Regions from separate parts of the Amycolatopsis sp. QT-25 genome, predicted to be linked through region 1. Evidence: riboswitches for the same ligand, from Rfam matches in the RefSeq annotation. Region 1 holds a riboswitch; the other holds the start of a gene.

The links. Region 1 has a riboswitch for glycine ahead of gcvP (aminomethyl-transferring glycine dehydrogenase). Riboswitches for the same ligand answer to the same signal wherever they lie in the genome.
Region 2: it holds a riboswitch for glycine, as region 1 does, so the genes downstream of both, gcvP (aminomethyl-transferring glycine dehydrogenase) here and gcvP (aminomethyl-transferring glycine dehydrogenase) in region 1, are expected to answer to the same signal.

What each region holds. Positions count from the first base shown of each region.
Region 1 is NZ_CP120210.1:5,999,991-6,009,128, forward strand. Features, by position in the region: gene lipA (lipoyl synthase) at 1-121, opposite strand, end outside; gene glyA (serine hydroxymethyltransferase) at 118-1,401, opposite strand; gene gcvH (glycine cleavage system protein GcvH) at 1,405-1,782, opposite strand; gene gcvT (glycine cleavage system aminomethyltransferase GcvT) at 1,800-2,891, opposite strand; gene gcvP (aminomethyl-transferring glycine dehydrogenase) at 2,900-5,740, opposite strand; glycine riboswitch at 5,784-5,884, opposite strand; gene P3102_RS27870 (3-oxoacyl-ACP reductase) at 6,345-7,112, opposite strand; gene P3102_RS27875 (aldehyde dehydrogenase family protein) at 7,193-8,557, opposite strand; gene P3102_RS27880 (gamma-glutamyl-gamma-aminobutyrate hydrolase family protein) at 8,554-9,138, opposite strand, start outside.
Region 2 is NZ_CP120210.1:3,716,123-3,725,260, reverse strand. Features, by position in the region: gene P3102_RS17315 (3-methyladenine DNA glycosylase) at 1-762, shown strand, start outside; gene P3102_RS17310 (hypothetical protein) at 856-1,542, shown strand; gene P3102_RS17305 (helix-turn-helix transcriptional regulator) at 1,684-2,511, opposite strand; gene P3102_RS17300 (nuclear transport factor 2 family protein) at 2,626-2,988, shown strand; gene gcvP (aminomethyl-transferring glycine dehydrogenase) at 2,992-5,871, opposite strand; glycine riboswitch at 6,042-6,143, opposite strand; gene P3102_RS17290 (MerR family transcriptional regulator) at 6,190-6,771, opposite strand; gene P3102_RS17285 (TetR/AcrR family transcriptional regulator) at 7,038-7,682, shown strand; gene P3102_RS17280 (bifunctional nuclease family protein) at 7,964-8,437, opposite strand; gene P3102_RS17275 (MerR family transcriptional regulator) at 8,658-9,138, opposite strand, start outside.

The DNA of each region.
Region 1 (9,138 bases):
CAGTGAACTCCGGCCCCATCCGCGCCCGAGTCTTGATCCACGACGGCTTCTTCTCGATCGGGGTCTGGGAATTCCGAACCTCGAGCCGGAGAAGTTTGCGCCCCTCGGGGACCGCGCTCATCGGTCGAGGTCCGCGTACAGCGGGTGCTTCTTGGCCAGGAGTTCGACCCTGGCGGACAGCGACTGACGCAGGTCCTCGTCGAAGTCCGGGCGCAGCGCCTCGGCGATGATGTCGCCGACCTCGGCGAAGTCCTCCGCGCCGAAGCCGCGGGTCGCCAGCGCCGGGGTGCCGATGCGCAGGCCCGAGGTGACCATCGGCGGGCGCGGGTCGAACGGCACGGCGTTGCGGTTGACCGTGATGCCGACCGAGTGCAGCCGGTCTTCGGCCTGCTGACCGTCCAAAGTGGAGTTGACCAGATCGACGAGCACCAGGTGCACGTCGGTGCCGCCGGTCAGCACGCGGACGCCCGCTTCGGCGCAGTCCGTGCGCGAAAGGCGGTCGGCCAGGATCTTCGCGCCTTCGAGCACACGCTGCTGACGCTCGCGGAACTCCTCGCCCGCGGCGATCTTGAGCGCGACGGCCTTGGCGGCGATGACGTGCTCCAGCGGACCGCCCTGCTGGCCGGGGAACACCGCCGAGTTGATCTTCTTGGCGAGTTCCTGGCGGCACAGGATGATGCCGCCGCGCGGGCCACCGAGGGTCTTGTGCGTGGTCGTGGTGACGATGTCGGCGTACGGCACCGGGCTCGGGTGCAGGCCCGCGGCGACGAGACCGGCGAAGTGTGCCATGTCGACCATGACCTTCGCGCCGACCTCGTCGGCGATGCGGCGGAACTCGGCGAAGTCGAGCTGACGCGGGTACGCCGACCAGCCGGCGATGATCAGCTTCGGCTTGTGCTCCTTGGCGAGGCGCTCGATCTCCTCGACGTCGACGATCCCGGTCTCCTTGTCGACATGGTAGGCGACGACGTGGTAGAGCTTGCCGGAGAAGTTGATCTTCATCCCGTGGGTCAGGTGCCCGCCGTGGGCGAGGTCGAGACCGAGGATGGTGTCGCCGGGGTTGAGCACCGCGACCATGGCGGCGGCGTTGGCCTGCGCCCCCGAATGCGGCTGGACGTTGGCGTGCTCGGCGCCGAACAAGGCCTTCGCGCGGTCGATCGCCAGCTGCTCGATGACGTCGACGTGCTCGCAACCGCCGTAGTAGCGGCGGCCGGGGTACCCCTCGGCGTACTTGTTGGTCAGCACCGAACCCTGCGCCTCGAGCACGCCCACCGGGGCGAAGTTCTCCGAGGCGATCATCTCCAGGGTCGACTGCTGCCGGTCGAGTTCGGCCGCGACGGCCACGGCGACCTCGGGGTCCACCTCGGACAGGCTCGCGTTGAACACGGAAGCGTTGGTCATGGATCAGCTCTCCTGGGTGAGCACGGCGTAGGCCTCGGCGTCGAGCAGGGCGGGCACGTCGCCGGACAGACGTACCTTCAGGAGCCATCCTTCGGCGTACGGGTCCGAGTTGATGAGCTCGGGGGTGTCCGTTGTGGCCTCGTTCACCTCGACGACCTCACCGTCCACGGGTGCGTACAGCTCGCTGACCGACTTGGTCGACTCGACCTCGCCGAACACCTCGCCCGCGGTGACGGTGTCGCCGACCGAGGGAAGCTGGACGAACACGATGTCACCGAGCGACTCGGCGGCGAAGGCGGTGATGCCCACGGTGGCGACGCCGTCGGCGACGTTCAGCCACTCGTGTTCCTTCGTGTACTTCAGGTCCTGGGGGATGCTCATGGTGATTCAAGGGCCTTTCAGGCGCGGGAGTAGAAGGGCAGGGCGACGACCTCGACGGGCTCGACGCGGCCCCGGATGTCGACGGAAAGCTCGGTGCCGGGCTCGGAGTGCTCCCGGTCCACATAGGCCATGGCGATCGGGTAACCCAGGGTCGGCGACAGGGCGCCGCTGGTGACCTCACCGATCTCGGTCTCGCCGGCCAGGACGGGGTAGCCGTGGCGCGGGGCACGGCGCCCGGCGCCCTTGAGCCCCACGCGCACCCGGGGGACGTCCTTTTCGGACAGTTCCTCGAGCGCGGCCTTGCCGACGAAGTTGCCGGGCTTCTCGAACTTGACGACGCGGCCGAGGCCGGCTTCGAACGGGCTCAGCTGGAGACTGAGTTCGTTGCCGTACAACGGCATCCCGGCTTCGAGGCGCAGGGTGTCGCGGCAGGCGAGACCGGCCGGGAGCAGGCCGTGCGGCTCGCCCGCGTCGGTCAGGATGCGCCAGACGGCGGGGGCCTCACCGGCCGGGACGTACAGCTCGAAGCCGTCCTCGCCGGTGTACCCGGTGCGGGCGAGCAGGACGTCGTGACCCTTCACGACGGCCGGGACGCTCGCGTAGTACTTCAGCGCGCCGAGGTCGGCGTCGGTGACCGCGCCGAGGATTTCGACGGCCTTAGGGCCCTGGACGGCGATGAGCGCGACGTCCTCGGACTTGTCCTCGACGACCGCGTCGAATCCGGAGACCCGCTCGGCCAGCGCCTCCGCGACCACGGCGGCGTTGCCCGCGTTGGCCACGACCAGGAACTTCTCGTCGGCGAGGCGGTAGACGACCAGGTCGTCCAGGACGCCGCCGTTCTCGTCGCAGATCATCGTGTAGCGCGCCCGGCCCGGCTTGACGCCGGACAGGTTGCCGACCAGCGCGAAGTCGAGGGTCTCGGCGGCCTGCCGGCCGGTCACCTCGATCTCGGCCATGTGGGAGAGGTCGAACAGGCCCGCGGCTTCGCGGACCGCCTTGTGCTCCGCCAGTTCGCTGCTGTAGCGGATCGGCATCGACCAGCCCGCGAAGTCGGTGAACAACGCACCCAGTCCTTTGTGGACTCCGTGCAGGGACGTCTCTTTCGACATCAAGTGCCTCAGTTCTCGTAGGCGTTGAGCGGCGGGCAGGAGCAGACGAGGTTACGGTCCCCGCGCGCACCGTCGATGCGACGCACCGGAGGCCAGTACTTGGCCTTGCGGTTCACTCCGGCGGGGTACACCGCCAATTCGCGGTCGTACGGCAGGTCCCAGGCACCGACCAGGGTTTCCGCGGTGTGCGGAGCGTTGCGCAGCGGGCTGTCGTCCGCGGCCCAGCGACCCTGGGCGACGGCGTCGATCTCCGCGCGGATGGCGATCATCGCGTCGCAGAAGCGGTCGATCTCGCCGAGGTCCTCGGATTCGGTCGGCTCGACCATCAGCGTGCCCGCGACCGGGAACGACATGGTCGGCGCGTGGAAGCCGTAGTCGATCAAGCGCTTCGCGACGTCGTCGACGCTGACCCCGGTCTCCTTGGTGAGCCCGCGCAGATCGAGGATGCACTCGTGCGCGACCAGGCCGTCCTGGCCGGTGTACAGCACCGGGTAGTGCTGGTTGAGGCGTTTGGCCACGTAGTTCGCGGCGAGCACGGCGACCTGCGTGGCGGCGGTGAGCCCGCCCCCGCCCATCATGCGGACGTAGGCCCAGGAGATCGGCAGGATCGACGCCGAACCGTACGGGGCGGCGCTGATCGGGCCGACGCCGGTTTCGGGGCCCGCCTTCTCCAGCATCGGGTGGTTCGGCAGGTACGGCGCGAGGTGCGCGCGGACCGCGACCGGGCCGACGCCGGGGCCGCCGCCACCGTGCGGGATGCAGAAGGTCTTGTGCAGGTTCAGGTGCGAGACGTCGCCGCCGAACTCACCCGGCTTGGCGAGACCGAGCAGGGCGTTGAGGTTCGCGCCGTCGACGTAGACCTGGCCGCCCGCGTCGTGGACGATCTTGGCCAGCTCGTCGATGCCGTGCTCGTAAACGCCGTGCGTGGACGGGTACGTGACCATGATCGCCGACAGCGTGTCGCGGTTGGCCTCGACCTTGGCGCGCAGGTCTTCGAGGTCGACGTTGCCCTCGGCGGTGCACTTGACCACGACGACGCGCATGCCCGCCATGACCGCGGAAGCGGCGTTCGTGCCGTGCGCGGACGACGGGATCAGGCAGACCTCGCGTTCGGCCTGACCGTTGGCGTGATGGTACGCGCGGATGGCGAGCAGGCCGGCGAGCTCGCCCTGGCTGCCCGCGTTCGGCTGCAACGACACCTCGTCGTAGCCGGTGACCTCGGCCAGCCAGCCGGACAGCTGCTCGACCAGCACGTGGTAACCCTCGGCCTGGTCCGCGGGCGCGAAGGGGTGGATCCCCGCGAATTCGCGCCAGCTGATCGGCTCCATCTCGGTGGTGGCGTTGAGCTTCATCGTGCAGGAGCCGAGCGGGATCATGCCGCGGTCGAGCGCGTAGTCGAGGTCGGACAGGCCGCGCAGGTACCGCAGCATCGCGGTCTCGGAGCGGTGCGAGTGGAAGACCTCGTGCGTGAGGTACTCGCTTTCGCGCCGCAGACCGGCGGGCAGCGCTTGGGCGCTTTCGGCCTGGTTCTCGGTGTTTTCGATGCCGAAGGCGGTGAGCACCTTGGCGATGATCGCGGGCGTGGTGACCTCGTCCACGGCGATGCGGACGTGGTCGGCGTCGACCGGGCCGAGGTTGATCCCGTGCTCGCGCGCGACCGCGACGACCGCTTCGGCCTGTCCGGGCATGCGGGCGAGGACGGTGTCGAAGAAGCCCTCGTGGACGACCTCGACGCCGGCCGCGCGAAGGGCTTCCGCCAGGCTCGCGGCGAGTCCGTGGACGCGGGCCGCGATGCGCTTGAGGCCGTCCGGACCGTGGTAGACCGCGTACATCGCGGCGAGCACGGCGGGCAGCACCTGCGCGGTGCAGATGTTGGAGGTCGCCTTCTCGCGGCGGATGTGCTGCTCGCGGGTCTGGAGGGCGAGGCGGTACGCGGGGTTGCCGTCGGCGTCGACCGACACCCCGACCAGGCGGCCCGGCAGCGAACGCTCGAGCCCGGCGCGGACGGCCAGGTATCCGGCGTGCGGCCCGCCGTAGCCGAGCGGGACGCCGAAGCGCTGGGTGGACCCGGCGGCGATGTCGGCGCCGAACTCACCCGGCGCGGTGATCAGGGTGAGGGCGAGCAGGTCGGCGGCGACGGTGTACAGCGCGCCCGCGGCCTTCGCGGTCTCGGAGATGGCGGAGTAGAAGCCCGCGCCGCGCAGCACGCCGGAAGCGCCCGGGTACTGGACGACGACGCCGAAGAACTCGTCCGGCAGGCCGGTGAGCAGGTCACGGACCTCGACCTCGACGCCCATGGCCTCGGCGCGGGTGCGGACGACGGCGATGGTCTGCGGCAGGCATTCGGCGTCGAGGACGACCTTGTTCGACTTCGCCTTCGACGCGCGGCGCATCAGCATGACGGCCTCGGCGACCGCGGTGGACTCGTCGAGCAGGGAGGCGTTCGCGGTGGCGAGACCGGCCAGCTCGGAGACCAGGGTCTGGAAGTTGAGGAGGGCTTCGAGCCGGCCCTGCGAGATCTCCGGCTGGTACGGCGTGTACGCCGTGTACCAGGCCGGGTTCTCCAGCACGTTGCGGCGGATGACCGCCGGGGTGACCGTGTCGTGGAAGCCGAGGCCGATCATCTGCGTCATCGGCTTGTTGAGCGCGGCGAGCGCGCGGAGTTCGGCGATGGCGTCCTCTTCGGACGCGGCGGGGGGAAGTTCGAGGTCACGGGTGACCCGGATCGCGGACGGCACGGCGGCCTGCACCAGGGCGTCGAGGCTGCCGTAGCCGACCTCGGCGAGCATCTTGGCCTGCTCGGACTCCGAGGGGCCGATGTGCCGGTCGTCGAAGGACGTACTGGTCAAGGGAGCTCCTTGGGTCAGGCGCCGGATAGACCGGTGCGCCGGGAACTCCCCCTCTGTCATGGCACCTGAGAGTTTCACCGCACGTACTGCGGCTTTCACCTTGGGTGAGGCGCACTTGCGCGCCTGCTTTCCAGAGTGGCCTCGCGGAAGCGGTAGTGAGTACCTGAGAGATTCCGGGGAGTTTGCTCCTTCGGTGCCCCACCACGTTCGTGAGGGCTCTCCCGCTCCAGCTCGACGGCCCTGTCTGTAGTTGTGCGCACACCGTACCTGGCGTGTTCGGCGCGCGTCTACTTCCGCCCGACCACGTCACTCGGGACACGCGTGCCCGGAGCCGTGACTCCCGTGATCAGCGGCGGAACTCGTGAGTTACGCCTCCAAGCACGCGAATCACGGGCCCGATCACGCGAGTTACGCGTTCACGGCGGGTGATCGTGTCGCAGAGCTCGGCACACCGCGTCATCATGTCGGCCGCGTCGGCGCCCATGCGGAACCTGCCCGCGCGGGCCGGTGGCTCGCCATCCCTGCCACCGGCCGAGTACCGGCGGGCGCGCCGGCCGGCCCCGAGTACGCGGCGCAAGTAGGTGACTAATTGCGCCGCAGGGGGTCAAAGCGGAGTGACGTAGGCGCCCGAAATCCCACCGTCCACCAGGAACTGCGAAGCGGTGATGAACGAGGCGTCGTCGCTCGCCAGGAACGCGACGGCCGCCGCGATCTCCTCCGGCTCGGCGAACCGCCCGACCGGCACGTGCACCAGCCGCCGCGCGGCCCGTTCGGGATCCTTCGCGAACAGTTCCTTCAGCAGCGGCGTGTTCACCGGACCCGGGCACAGCGCGTTGACCCGGATGTTCTCCCGCGCGAACTGCACGCCCAGTTCCCGGCTCATCGCCAGCACCCCGCCCTTGGACGCGGTGTAGGAGATCTGCGACGTCGCCGCGCCCATCACCGCGACGAACGACGCCGTGTTGACGATCGAGCCCTTGCCCTGCCGTCGCATATGCGGCAGCGCCGCCTTGCAGCACAGGTACACCGAGGTCAGGTTGACCTTCTGCACCTTCTCCCACGCGTCGATGCCCGTGGTCAGGATCGAGTCGTCCTCGGGCGGGGAGATGCCGGCGTTGTTGAACGCGACGTCGACCGAGCCGTAGGTGTCCACAGTGGTCTGGAACAGGGCCTCGACCTGCTCGGCGTCGGTGACGTCGGCCGGGACGAACAGGCCACCGACCTCGTCGGCCGCGGCTTTGCCCGCCTCGGCGGAGATGTCGCCGATGACGACCTTCGCGCCCTCGCTCGCCAGCCGCCGCGCGGTGGCGAGGCCGATGCCGCTGCTGCCGCCGGTGATGACCGCGACGCGGCCTTCGAAACGCTGGACCATTGTTCCTCCGTGCCGATGGTCTTGATACGAAAAGTGACCAGCTCGCTCTGTGCTGATGGTCTTATACGAAAGTGGCCCGCTCACTCCGTGCTGATGAAGACATTCTTGGTCTCGGTGAAGGCATCGACGGCGTCCGGGCCGAGTTCACGGCCCAGCCCGGACTGCTTGAACCCGCCGAAAGGCGTCCAATACCGGACGGACGAATGCGAGTTGACCGACAGGTTCCCCGCCTCGACGCCGCGCGCGACGCGGAAGGCGCGGCCGACGTCGCGGGTCCAGATCGAGCCGGACAGGCCGTACTCGGTGTGGTTGGCCATGGTCACCGCGTCCGCCTCCCCGTCGAACGGGACCACCGCGACGACCGGGCCGAAGATCTCGTCCGAGGCCAGCGGATGCCGCAGGTCCGGCGGGGTGACGACGGTCGGCGCGAACCAGTATCCGGGGCCGACGGGCGCGGTGCCCCGGAAGGCGACCGGCGCCGTGTCGTCCACATAGGACGAGACCTTCGCGTGGTGCGCCGCCGAGATCAACGGCCCCATCTCGGTCACTTCCAGCCGCGGATCCCCCACGACGACGCCGTTCACCGCGGGTTCCAGCAGCTCCATGAACTTCTCGTACACCCTCGACTGCACCAGGATCAGCGACCGCGCGCAGCAGTCCTGCCCGGCGTTGTCGAAGACGCCGTACGGCGCGGTGGCCGCCGCCTTCTCCAGGTCGGCGTCGGCGAAGACGATGTTCGCGTTCTTGCCGCCGAGTTCCAGGGTCACCCGTTTCACCTGCGCGGCGCACCCGGCCATGATCTGCTTGCCGACCTCGGTGGAGCCGGTGAACACCACCTTCCGCACCGCCGGGTGGGCCACGAATCGCTGCCCGACCACGGATCCCTTGCCGGGAAGCACCTGGAAGACGTCTTCGGGGATCCCCGCCTTACGGGCGAGTTCGCCGAGGCGGATCGCGGTCAGCGGAGTGAGCTCGGCGGGTTTGAGCACGACGGTGTTCCCGGCGGCGAGCGCGGGCGCGAACCCCCAGCCCGCGATGGGCATCGGGAAGTTCCACGGCACGATCACCCCGACCACGCCGAGCGGCTCGTGGAACGTCATGTTCACCCCGCCGGGGACCGGGATCTGCGTGCCGCTCAGCCGTTCGGGCGACGCGGAGTAGTACGTCAGCACGTCTCGGACGTTGCCCGCTTCCCAGCGCGCGTTGCCGATCGTGTGGCCGGCGTTGGCCACTTCCAGCGCGGCGAGGTTCTCGATGTCGGCGTCGACGGCGTCGGCGAAGCGGCGCAGCAGCCGCGCCCGGTCGCCGGGGGCCACCGCGCGCCAGGCGGGGAACGCCGCGTGCGCGCGGGCGATCGCCGCGTCGGTCTCCTCGGCCGAGGTCGGCTCGACCGACCGCACCACCTCTTCGGTGGCGGGGTTGATCACCTCGAACATCGTCGTCATGCGTGCTCCTTGGCTGCTTTCACCAGCGCCTCGAAAAGCCTGAGGTCGTCCGGATTCTGTTCGGGATGCCACTGGACGCCGAGTACGAACCCCTCGCCCGGCAGTTCGGCCGCCTCGATGGTCCCGTCCGCCGCCCAGCCGACCGCGACCAGCCCGTCGCCGAGCCTGTCGATCGCCTGATGGTGGTAGCACGGCACCTTGGTCTCGGTGCCGAGGATCGCCGCGACCCGGCTGCCCTCGGCAAGGGTCACCGTCGTGGTGCCGAACGTCCCCGGCGCGGGCTGGTGATCCGCACTGCGCAACGTGTCCGGCAGGTGCTGGGCGAGCGTGCCGCCCAGCGCGACGCTGAGCACCTGCAGGCCGCGGCACACGCCCAGCACCGGTTTCCCGCTGTCCAAAGCGGACCGCAGCAGACCGAACTCGAACGCGTCCCGGTTCGGCCTCGTGTACGTCGTCGCGTGCTGGTCGTGGCCGTAGCGGGCCGGGTCGACGTCGGCGCCGCCTGCCAGCACGAGACCGTCCACGGCGGACAGCAGCCGATCGTGTGCGCCGCTCACCGGCGGCAGCAGGACCGGGATCCC
Region 2 (9,138 bases), 2.3 Mb from region 1:
TCGCACCGGCCCGGGCATGTCGAACGCTGGCAGCCGGGCCCGAATGTCCTGCTCGAAGGCGCGTCCGCGCGCCGGTTCCTGGAGCGGAAGGGTTACCTGGAGACACCGGACGGGGTCATGCTGGATCCGGCGGGCTTCACCGAGGGCCGGGCCAGGACCGCCGAATTCGTCCTCGGGCTGCTTTCCGCGACGGCGTCCCGCTCGCCGAGACTCAGTTGTTTCGGCTTGCACGAATGGGCAATGGTTTACCGGGAATCAGCGGATGAGGTTCGTCACTCACAACTTCCGCTCCGGCTCGGCTCCACCGGAACCGACGGCGTCGTGGAGTCGTTGGAGATCCGGTGCGGACATTTCGACGCTTTTCGGTTCTTCACCGAACCCGCCCGGCCACGCAACACGCTGCGGCCGGAGCGAGAAAACCAGATCGAGTTCGAGCAGCCGGGCTGCCTGCACGCCAACATGGACCTCTTCAAATGGGCGTACAAACTCGACCCGTTCGTGCCCGCCGAGCTGGTCGGGGACTGCTTCGCGCTGGCAGCGGACATCCGTGAGCTGGACATGCGGGCCAGCCCGTACGATCTGGCCGAGTTCGGGTATTCACCTGTGCGCATCGAGACCCCGGAGGGCCGGGCCGAGTACGCCCGCGCCCAGGCCGGTTTCGCCCGCCGGGCCGCGCCGCTGCGTGAGCAGCTGATAGCGCATTGCCAACGACTCCTGACCGAGTTGAAAAAGGCACCCGCGACACGCGGAAAACAACTGTGAGTTGCCGCATTCCCCGTAACATCCTCCCCTGTTAGAGTGATAACGGTTTGGTTGCATACGCAGCGCGAGCGCGCACGTTTCGAAAGGACAACGATGGGGCGACACAGCGTGGCCGAAGAGCCGGTGCCGCATCCCCTCGATCCGCCGAAGCGGCTTCAAGGTCGCGGTGAGGCGACCGGTTCGCACCGGATCGTCGGGAAGAAGGCCCCGCGGCGACGGATCGCCAAGTGGCCCATCGCCTGCCTGGTCCTCCTGGTCCTGGTCGCGATCGGCGTCTTCGGCTGGAACTGGGCGGACGGGGAGCTCAACACCCGCGCCGAAGCCCAGGCCAAGGCCTGCAGCGCCGGCGACACCCCCATGCGGGTCATCGTCACCCCCAGCATCGAGAAGCCGGTCCGGGCGGCGGCCGAGCGGTGGAACAACGCCGCGACCGTGGTCCGCGACCACTGTGTGCTCATCCAGATCGACGCGCTGCCCTCCGCCTCCGTGCTCGACGGCCTCGTCGGCCGGACCAACCTGGACGCCATCGGCGGTCTTCCCGCCGCTTGGATCCCCGAGTCCTCCTACTGGGTGACCGAGCTGAACACCGCCAAGCCCGAGTTGATCGGATCGCCCGCCCAGTCGGTCGCGACGGCGCGTTCGGCCGACTACCCGCTCGTCGGGCTCGCCGGGAAGAACATCGACGAGGTCCAGATGCGCGCCTCGCAGACGTTCCGGCAGTTCCTGCAGCAGCCCGCCCAGCAGGCCGACTTCGCCGCCGCGGGCATCAAGGCCACCTGAGGCCTCGGACTTACGGGAAAGGCCCCTTCACCGCTCGGGAGGGGCCTTTCCCGTTCCTGCAAGCTCGTGAAGAGAACGGGTCCGGCCGGGGCGAAGGCGTAACTCGCGTGCTTGCACACGTAACTCGCGTGATCGGCCGCGTCAATGCTCCCCGCGCGCGGCGTACGCGCGCAAATACTCCGCCGTGTCCGCGTCGGCGGGGAAGAAGGATTCGATCACCAGCTCGGCGACCGTGATGTCCAACGGCGTCCCGAAGGTGGAGACCGTGCTGAAGAAAGTGAGCTCGGTGCCCTCGTGCCGCAACCGCAACGGGACGAAGATGTCGCCCGGGCCGGGGACCTCCACTTCGGGGACGGGATCCGCACACGGGTAGCCGAGCAGCTCTTCGAGGAGATCGGTGAGGACCGGATCCGCCGTCTGGGTCACCTGCCGCCGCAGCCTGCCCAGCAGGTGCGCCCGCCACTCCCCCAGGTTCAGTACATGGGGCGCCATCCCCTCCGGATGCAGTGTCACCCGCAGGACGTTGACCGGTGGCGTCAGCAAGACGGGCGAGACCAGACCGGTCATGATCGAGATGCTCGAGTTGGCGTCGACCAGGTTCCACCAGCGGTCGGCGACGGCGGCCGGATACGGCTCGTGCCCGGTCATGAGCTGGCGGACCGCCTTGCGGACCGCCGCCATTTCCGGGGCACCGAGGCCGCTTTCCGCGTACGCGGGCGCGTAACCCGCGGCCAGCAGCAGCTGATTGCGTTCCCGCAACGGCACCTCCAGATGTTCGCCGAGCCGCAGCACCATGTCGCGGCTGGGCTGGGAACGGCCGGTCTCCACGAAGCTCAGGTGGCGGGTGGAGATGTCCGCCGAGATGGCGAGATCCAGCTGGCTGATCCGGCGGCGGTCGCGCCATTCGCGGAGGAGTTCGCCGACGGGGCGGCCCGCGCGGCTCACGGTCACTGTGGTCGTCACGAGCACGAACCTACGGCCACCGGCGAAGGGCCGCCATTACCTCCCGCGTAATCGACGGGACCCACCGACAGCCGACATCGTTGCGGCATCGGACAAATCCCGAGAAAACGAGGAGACACCATGTCGGACATCCAGCGCGTCGCCGAGCAGTACATCGCCGTGTGGAACGAGACCGACGCGGACAAGCGCCGCGCGCTCATCGCCGAAGTGTTCACCGAGGACACCACCTACACCGACCCGCTCGGCGCCGTCACCGGCCACGACGGTGTCGACGGCTTCATCGCCGGCGCGCAGGCCCAGTTCGCCGGTCTGAAGTTCAGCCTGCCTGCCGTTCCCGACGCGCACCACGACATCGCGCGGTTCCAGTGGTACCTCGCGCCGGAAGGCGCGGAAGAACCGCTGGCGATCGGCTTCGACGTCATCACCGTCGAGGACGGGCGGATCAAGCAGGTGCTGGGCTTTCTCGACAAGATGCCCGGCTGAGCTTCAGGCGAAGGCCTCCGGCGGCGGGCAGGAGCAGACGAGGTCACGGTCGCCCGCGGCCCCGTCGATCCGCCGCACCGGAGGCCAGATCTTCGCGGCGGTGAAACCGGCGGGGAAGACCGCGATCTCCCTGCTGTAGGGACGATTCCACTCCCCGGCGAGACAGCGCGCGGTGTGCGGGGCGTTGCGCAGCGGGCTTTCGGCCACCGGCCACTCCCCCTCGGCGACCTTTTCGATCTCGCCGCGGATCGCGATCATCGCGGCACAGAAGCGGTCGAGTTCGCCGAGATCCTCGCTCTCCGTGGGCTCCACCATGAGTGTTCCCGCGACCGGGAACGACATCGTCGGCGCGTGGAGGCCGTAGTCGGCCAGGCGTTTCGCCACGTCGTCGACGGTGACGCCGGTCCGTTTGGTGATCGCGCGGAGATCGAGAATGCATTCGTGCGCCACGAGTCCCTCGTGCCCGGAGTACAGCACCGGATAGTGCGCGGCGAGACGTTCGGCGACGTAGTTGGCGTTCGCGACCGCGGTCAGGGTCGCGCGCCGCAGGCCCTCGGCCCCCATCATCCGGACGTAGGCCCAGGAGATCGGCAGGATCGAGGCGCTCCCCCACGGCGCGGCACTGATCGGGCCCACGCCGGTGGCCGGGCCGGCGTCCGGTTGCAGCGGATGGTTCGGCAGGTACGGCGCCAGATGCGCGCGCACGCCGATCGGGCCGACGCCCGGCCCGCCACCACCGTGCGGGATGCAGAAGGTCTTGTGCAGGTTGAGATGGGAGACGTCGGCGCCGAACTTCCCGTACTGCGCCACCCCGATCAGCGCGTTCAGGTTCGCGCCGTCGACGTACACCTGGCCGCCCGCGTCGTGCACCAGCGCGCAGACCTCGCGGACGGTGTCCTCGTAGACGCCGTGCGTCGAGGGATAGGTGATCATGATCGCGGCGAGGTCGTCCGCGTGCTCGTCCACGGTGGACTTGAGGTGGCCGAGGTCGATGTTGCCCTCGTCGTCGCATTTCACCACGACCACGCGCATCCCCGCCATGACCGCGCTGGCCGCGTTCGTCCCGTGCGCGCTGGACGGGATAAGGCAGACGTCACGTGCCGCGTTCCCGCGTTCGCGGTGATACGCGCGAATCGCCAGCAGCCCGGCGAACTCACCCTGGCTCCCGGCGTTCGGCTGCAGGGAGACCGCGTCGTAACCGGTGATGCCGGCGAGCCACCGCTCCAGATCCTTCACGACGGTGAGCAGCCCGGCCGCGTCCTCGGCGGGCGCGAAGGGGTGCAGACCGGCGAACTCGGGCCAGGTGATCGGCTCCATCTCGGCCGTGGCGTTGAGCTTCATCGTGCAGGAGCCGAGCGGGATCATGCTCCGGTCGAGCGCGACGTCCTTGTCGGACAACGCCCTCAGGTACCGGAGCAGCGCCGTCTCCGAGCGGTGCGTGTGGAAGACCGGATGCGCCAGGTAAGCACTGGTGCGGCGCAGATCCGGCGGGAAGCCGTCGGCGGTGTCCGCGTCGAGGGAGTCCACATCGGACACCGCGACCCCGAACGCCTTCCACACCAGGCAGAGATGGTCGCGGGTCGTCGTCTCGTCGCAGGCGATGGCGACGTGGTCCGCGTCGACGAGCCGAAGGTTGACCCCGAGTTCCCTGGCGATGGCGACGATCCCGGTCGCGCGGCCGGGGACGGCGACCATCACGGTGTCGAAGAACTCGCCGTGCACGACGTCGACACCACTTTCGGCGAGCCCCGCCGCGAGCACGGTGGCCATCCGGTGCGCGCGGTTCGCGATGGCGCGCAGCCCTTCGGGACCGTGGTACACCGCGTACATCGACGCGATGACCGCCAAGAGCACCTGGGCGGTGCAGATGTTGCTCGTCGCCTTCTCACGGCGGATGTGCTGCTCGCGGGTCTGCAACGCGAGCCGGTAGGCGGGCGCGCCGTCGGCGTCCTTCGACAACCCGACCAGCCGGCCGGGCAGCTGCCGTTCGAGCCCTCGCCGGACGGCGAGGTACGCCGCGTGCGGCCCGCCGAAGCCCATCGGAACACCGAACCGCTGCGTCGACCCGATCGCGACGTCGGCACCGAGTTCACCGGGCGGCCGCAGCAGGGTCAGTGCCAGCGGATCCGCGGCCATCACCACCGCCGCGCCCAGCGCCTTGGCCTCGGCGATGGTGTGGTCCCATTCGCGGAGGACACCCGACGCGCCCGGATACGACAGCAGCACCCCGAAGAAGTCGCCGCCGAGGCCGAGTCCGGTGATGCCCTGGGACAGATCCGCGGTCACCAGCTCGATACCGAGCGGTTCGGCGCGGGTGCGCAGAACCTCGATGGTCTGCGGAAGGGTGTCCTCGTCGACGACGAACCGGGCCGACTTCGCCTTGCCCGCCCGGCGGACCAGCGTCATCGCCTCCGCCGCGGCGGTCGCCTCGTCCAGCATCGACGCGTTGGCGATCGGCAGGCCGGTCAGCTCGGCGACCATGGTCTGGAAGTTGAGCAGCGCTTCGAGGCGGCCCTGCGAGATCTCCGGCTGATACGGCGTGTACGCGGTGTACCAGGCCGGGCTCTCCAGCACGTTCCGGCGGATCACCGGCGGGGTCACGGTGTCGTGGTAGCCGAGCCCGATCATCTGGACCATCGGCCGGTTGCGCGCGGCCAGCGCGCGGAGTTCGGTGAGCGCGCCGGTCTCGGTGGCGGGAGGCGGCAGCTCCGGCGGCGTCGCGGATTCCCGCAGCGAGGCGGGGACGGCCCGCTCGGCGAGCTCGTCCAGGGAGGCGACGCCGACGACGTCGAGGATGCGCGCGAGTTCTTCGGTGCCGGGACCGATGTGCCGGTCCGCGAAAGGGGTTCCGGATTCGAGAGCGGCCAGTGAGACAGGCTCCATCGGGGACCTCCCAAGACGCGGGGTGGGGCCGGGACGGATCGTCCTGGCCCTCCCCACTCTGTCCGTACCCCCGAGGGGGCGCCTGAGAGTTTCGCCCGAGTGTTGCGCCGGGCTTGCACCGTCGGCGGGGCCGCCAGGCTGTGACCTGGCGAACCACTTTCCAGAGGCGTCTCTTCCGCGCGGTCCAGGGTGCCTGAGAGGTTCCGGGGAGGACTTGCTCCTTCGGCGCCGAGCTCAACGGTTATCGGCTCGGTCTCTCCCGCGCGGATTCGTCGACCGCGGAAGTGAGCCTACCCTGCCGCCCGCGCGGCTTCATGATCAGCCGGTGCGACGTGCGTTACGGCGCTGCGTGAGCTCGTCCGGAGTGGCCGTTTCGATCACGCCGCCGTCGGCCCGTTCGGCCGGGAAGTCGTGGATGGTTCCGCTGATCTCCTGCATCGCGCCACTGACCGCGATCCCGAAGACACCCTGCCCGCCCTGCAGTAAATCGACGATCTCTTCGGGCGAGGTGCACTCGTAGACGGTGGTGCCGTCGGAGAACAAGGTGACCTTGGCGAGGTCGCGGACTCCGCGCAGGCGCAGGTGGTCGACGGCGACGCGGATGTTCTGCAAAGAGACACCGGTGTCCAGCAGCCGCTTGACGACCTTCAGGACGAGGATGTCCTTGAACGAGTAGAGCCGCTGCGAACCGGAACCGTGCGCCGTGCGGATGCTCGGCGCGACCAGCTTCGTGCGGGCCCAGTAGTCGAGCTGCCGGTAGGTGATCCCGGCGATCTGGCAAGCTGCGGGACCGCGGTAACCGACGAGTTCGTCCGGGAGGGAAGAGTCGGGGAACAGCTCGCCCTGCTCGCCGTCAGCGACCGGAACGAGCGGCTCTTGAGGGCTACCAGCCTCGACCACGCCATGCCTCCCCTCGCCCGACCTGGCGGCCGGCGAACAAAGCCGCGCGGACCCGGGTGAGCCCGCACCGGAGTTCCTCGTCAAGACGAATGCCCCAGACATCCGAATCACACCTTGGCGATTCACCCTCATTGACGGTAAGCGCGTCCGGCAAACCGGTCAACGCGACGCGCGGTCGGCCTCAAGCTCTTCTTGAGGCTTGTCGAGCACGGCACCTCCCCGGTCGCCTGCTTGCCACTTTTACTCACCCGTGTTAATTTTTACTCATGCAAGTAAATTCCTCCACCCAGAGTGCCCTTCAAGAGGTCCAGGCGGAGCTGGGGCTGTCGGTCACCGAGGCGGCCCGCCGGGCCCAGATCATCGGGGCCACCATCGCGACGATCTCCGACCTCGGCTATCACAAGACGTCGTTCGCGAAGATCAAGGAGCGGGCCGGGCTGTCCAGCACCCGGATCATCTCGTACCACTTCACCAACAAGGCGGGCCTGATGCAGGCCGTGGTCACCACCGCGACCGGGATGAAGGACAAGTTCCTCGAGGAGCGGATCCAGGGCACGACCGACCGGGCTGGACTGCTGCGCGGCTACATCGAGTCGGAAATCGCCTTCCTCGGCTCGTATCCGGAGCTGGTGCGGGTGATGGTCGAGATGGCTTCGAGCGGCTCGGACGCCGAGGGCTGGTTCATGTCGGCGCCGCTCGTCGAGGAGTTCCGGACCGGCCGGCTCGAACGGCAGCTACGGCAGGGACAACAGGAAGGGGCTTTCGGCGGATTCGCGCCGGACGTGATGGCGCTGTCGATCGCCCAGGCCATCGACGGTGTCGCGGCGAAGTTCGCGGCGGACCCGAAGCTGGACCTGCAGCGGTACGGCCGGGAGCTGGCGGACCTGTTCGTCAAGGCGACCGCCGCCTGAACCGCCTCCCTGCTTGCCCTGAAGGGGGTGAAAGAGTCCCTCACGGACGCCGGAGCCGGACGTTGGCCCCAGCTGCACCGGCGGTCACAGCGGCCGTCACACCCACGCCGCACCCACGCCGAAGTACATGATGGCCCCCTTCCTTGCGCCTGACGCAAGGAAGGGGGCCATCATGTACTTCAAGCGCGGCCAGTCGGCCGTCGCCGACGCACGCCGCGAACCTCACGACCACGACGACGGGGGGGCGCCACCGGCGCCGCCCCGTCGTCAAGATTCCAGAATCAGGTGTCCGCGCCGCGGAAGTCCTCCGGCGAGACCGAGTCGAGGAATTCGCGGAACTTCTCGACCTCGTCCTCCTGCTCGTCGGGGATGATGAGGCCCGCTTCCTCCAGCACCGCGTCCACGGCGTGGATGGGGACCCCCACCCGCAGTGCCAGCGCCACCGAGTCGCTCGGTCGCGCCGAGACGCGGATGTCCCCGTCGAAGACCAGTTCCGCGAAGAACGTGCCTTCCTTCAGGTCGGTGATGACGACCTGCTCCAGTTCGCGGCCCAGCGCTCCGATGACCTCCTTGAGCAGGTCATGGGTGAGCGGACGGGCCGGACGGACTCCCTGCTGCTCCAAGGCGATGGCGGTGGCCTCGACCGAGCCGATCCAGATCGGCAAGTAACGCTCGCCTTCGGTTTCCCGTAGCAACAAGATCGGCTGATTCGCGGGCAACTCCACCCGCACGCCGACGACGCGCATCTCGCTCATCGGGCTTCGCCTCCCTCTCGTGCGCACGGGCTGCAACGCTTGTCTCGACGATCAAGCGACGGCACCCCCGACGCTACCCGTCTTCCGAGCGCTGTGCTCGCTGTCTCCGACATTCTCGGTTCGCCCGTGGCAAACCCAACTCTCACGGTACGGCATAGGGTGCCGAACATTCAGTCATTGACATGTGGCCGTGTAACGGCTCCCGGTCCTCTGGGGCTGTTCACCCGCCGGTGACCGCCCGTATTCCGGCCTTCACCAAAAGCGTGTGCAACGCCACGGTCAACGCGGCGAGCTCCCGGACGACCTCGTCACCCCTAGCCCGGGCGTCCTCGTCACGATGCCGATACACCGGGGTCACGATCTGCTCCAGCAAGCCGACCTCTCGGTCGGCCGCGGCCCGGAAGGCACGCAGATGTCTCGGCTCTATACCGAATTCGGTCATCGCTTTCACGGTCTTCGCGACGAGGACCGCGTCAGGGTCGAAGAACCCCGCCGCACCCGGGCGGACGAGACCGTATTGCCGCAGCTCAGCCAGGGTGGCGGCGTCGATGCCCGCCTGGCGGAGCAGATCTTCCTCGGTCAGCCTGATCTCGCGATCGGCCTCGAAGTCCCCGGGGGACGGCAGTCCGCCGTTCTCCCCGGGGGCGTCGAGTGAAACGAGTTTCCGCGGCAGCCGCGGCATCGCCGCGGTGTGCTCGGCG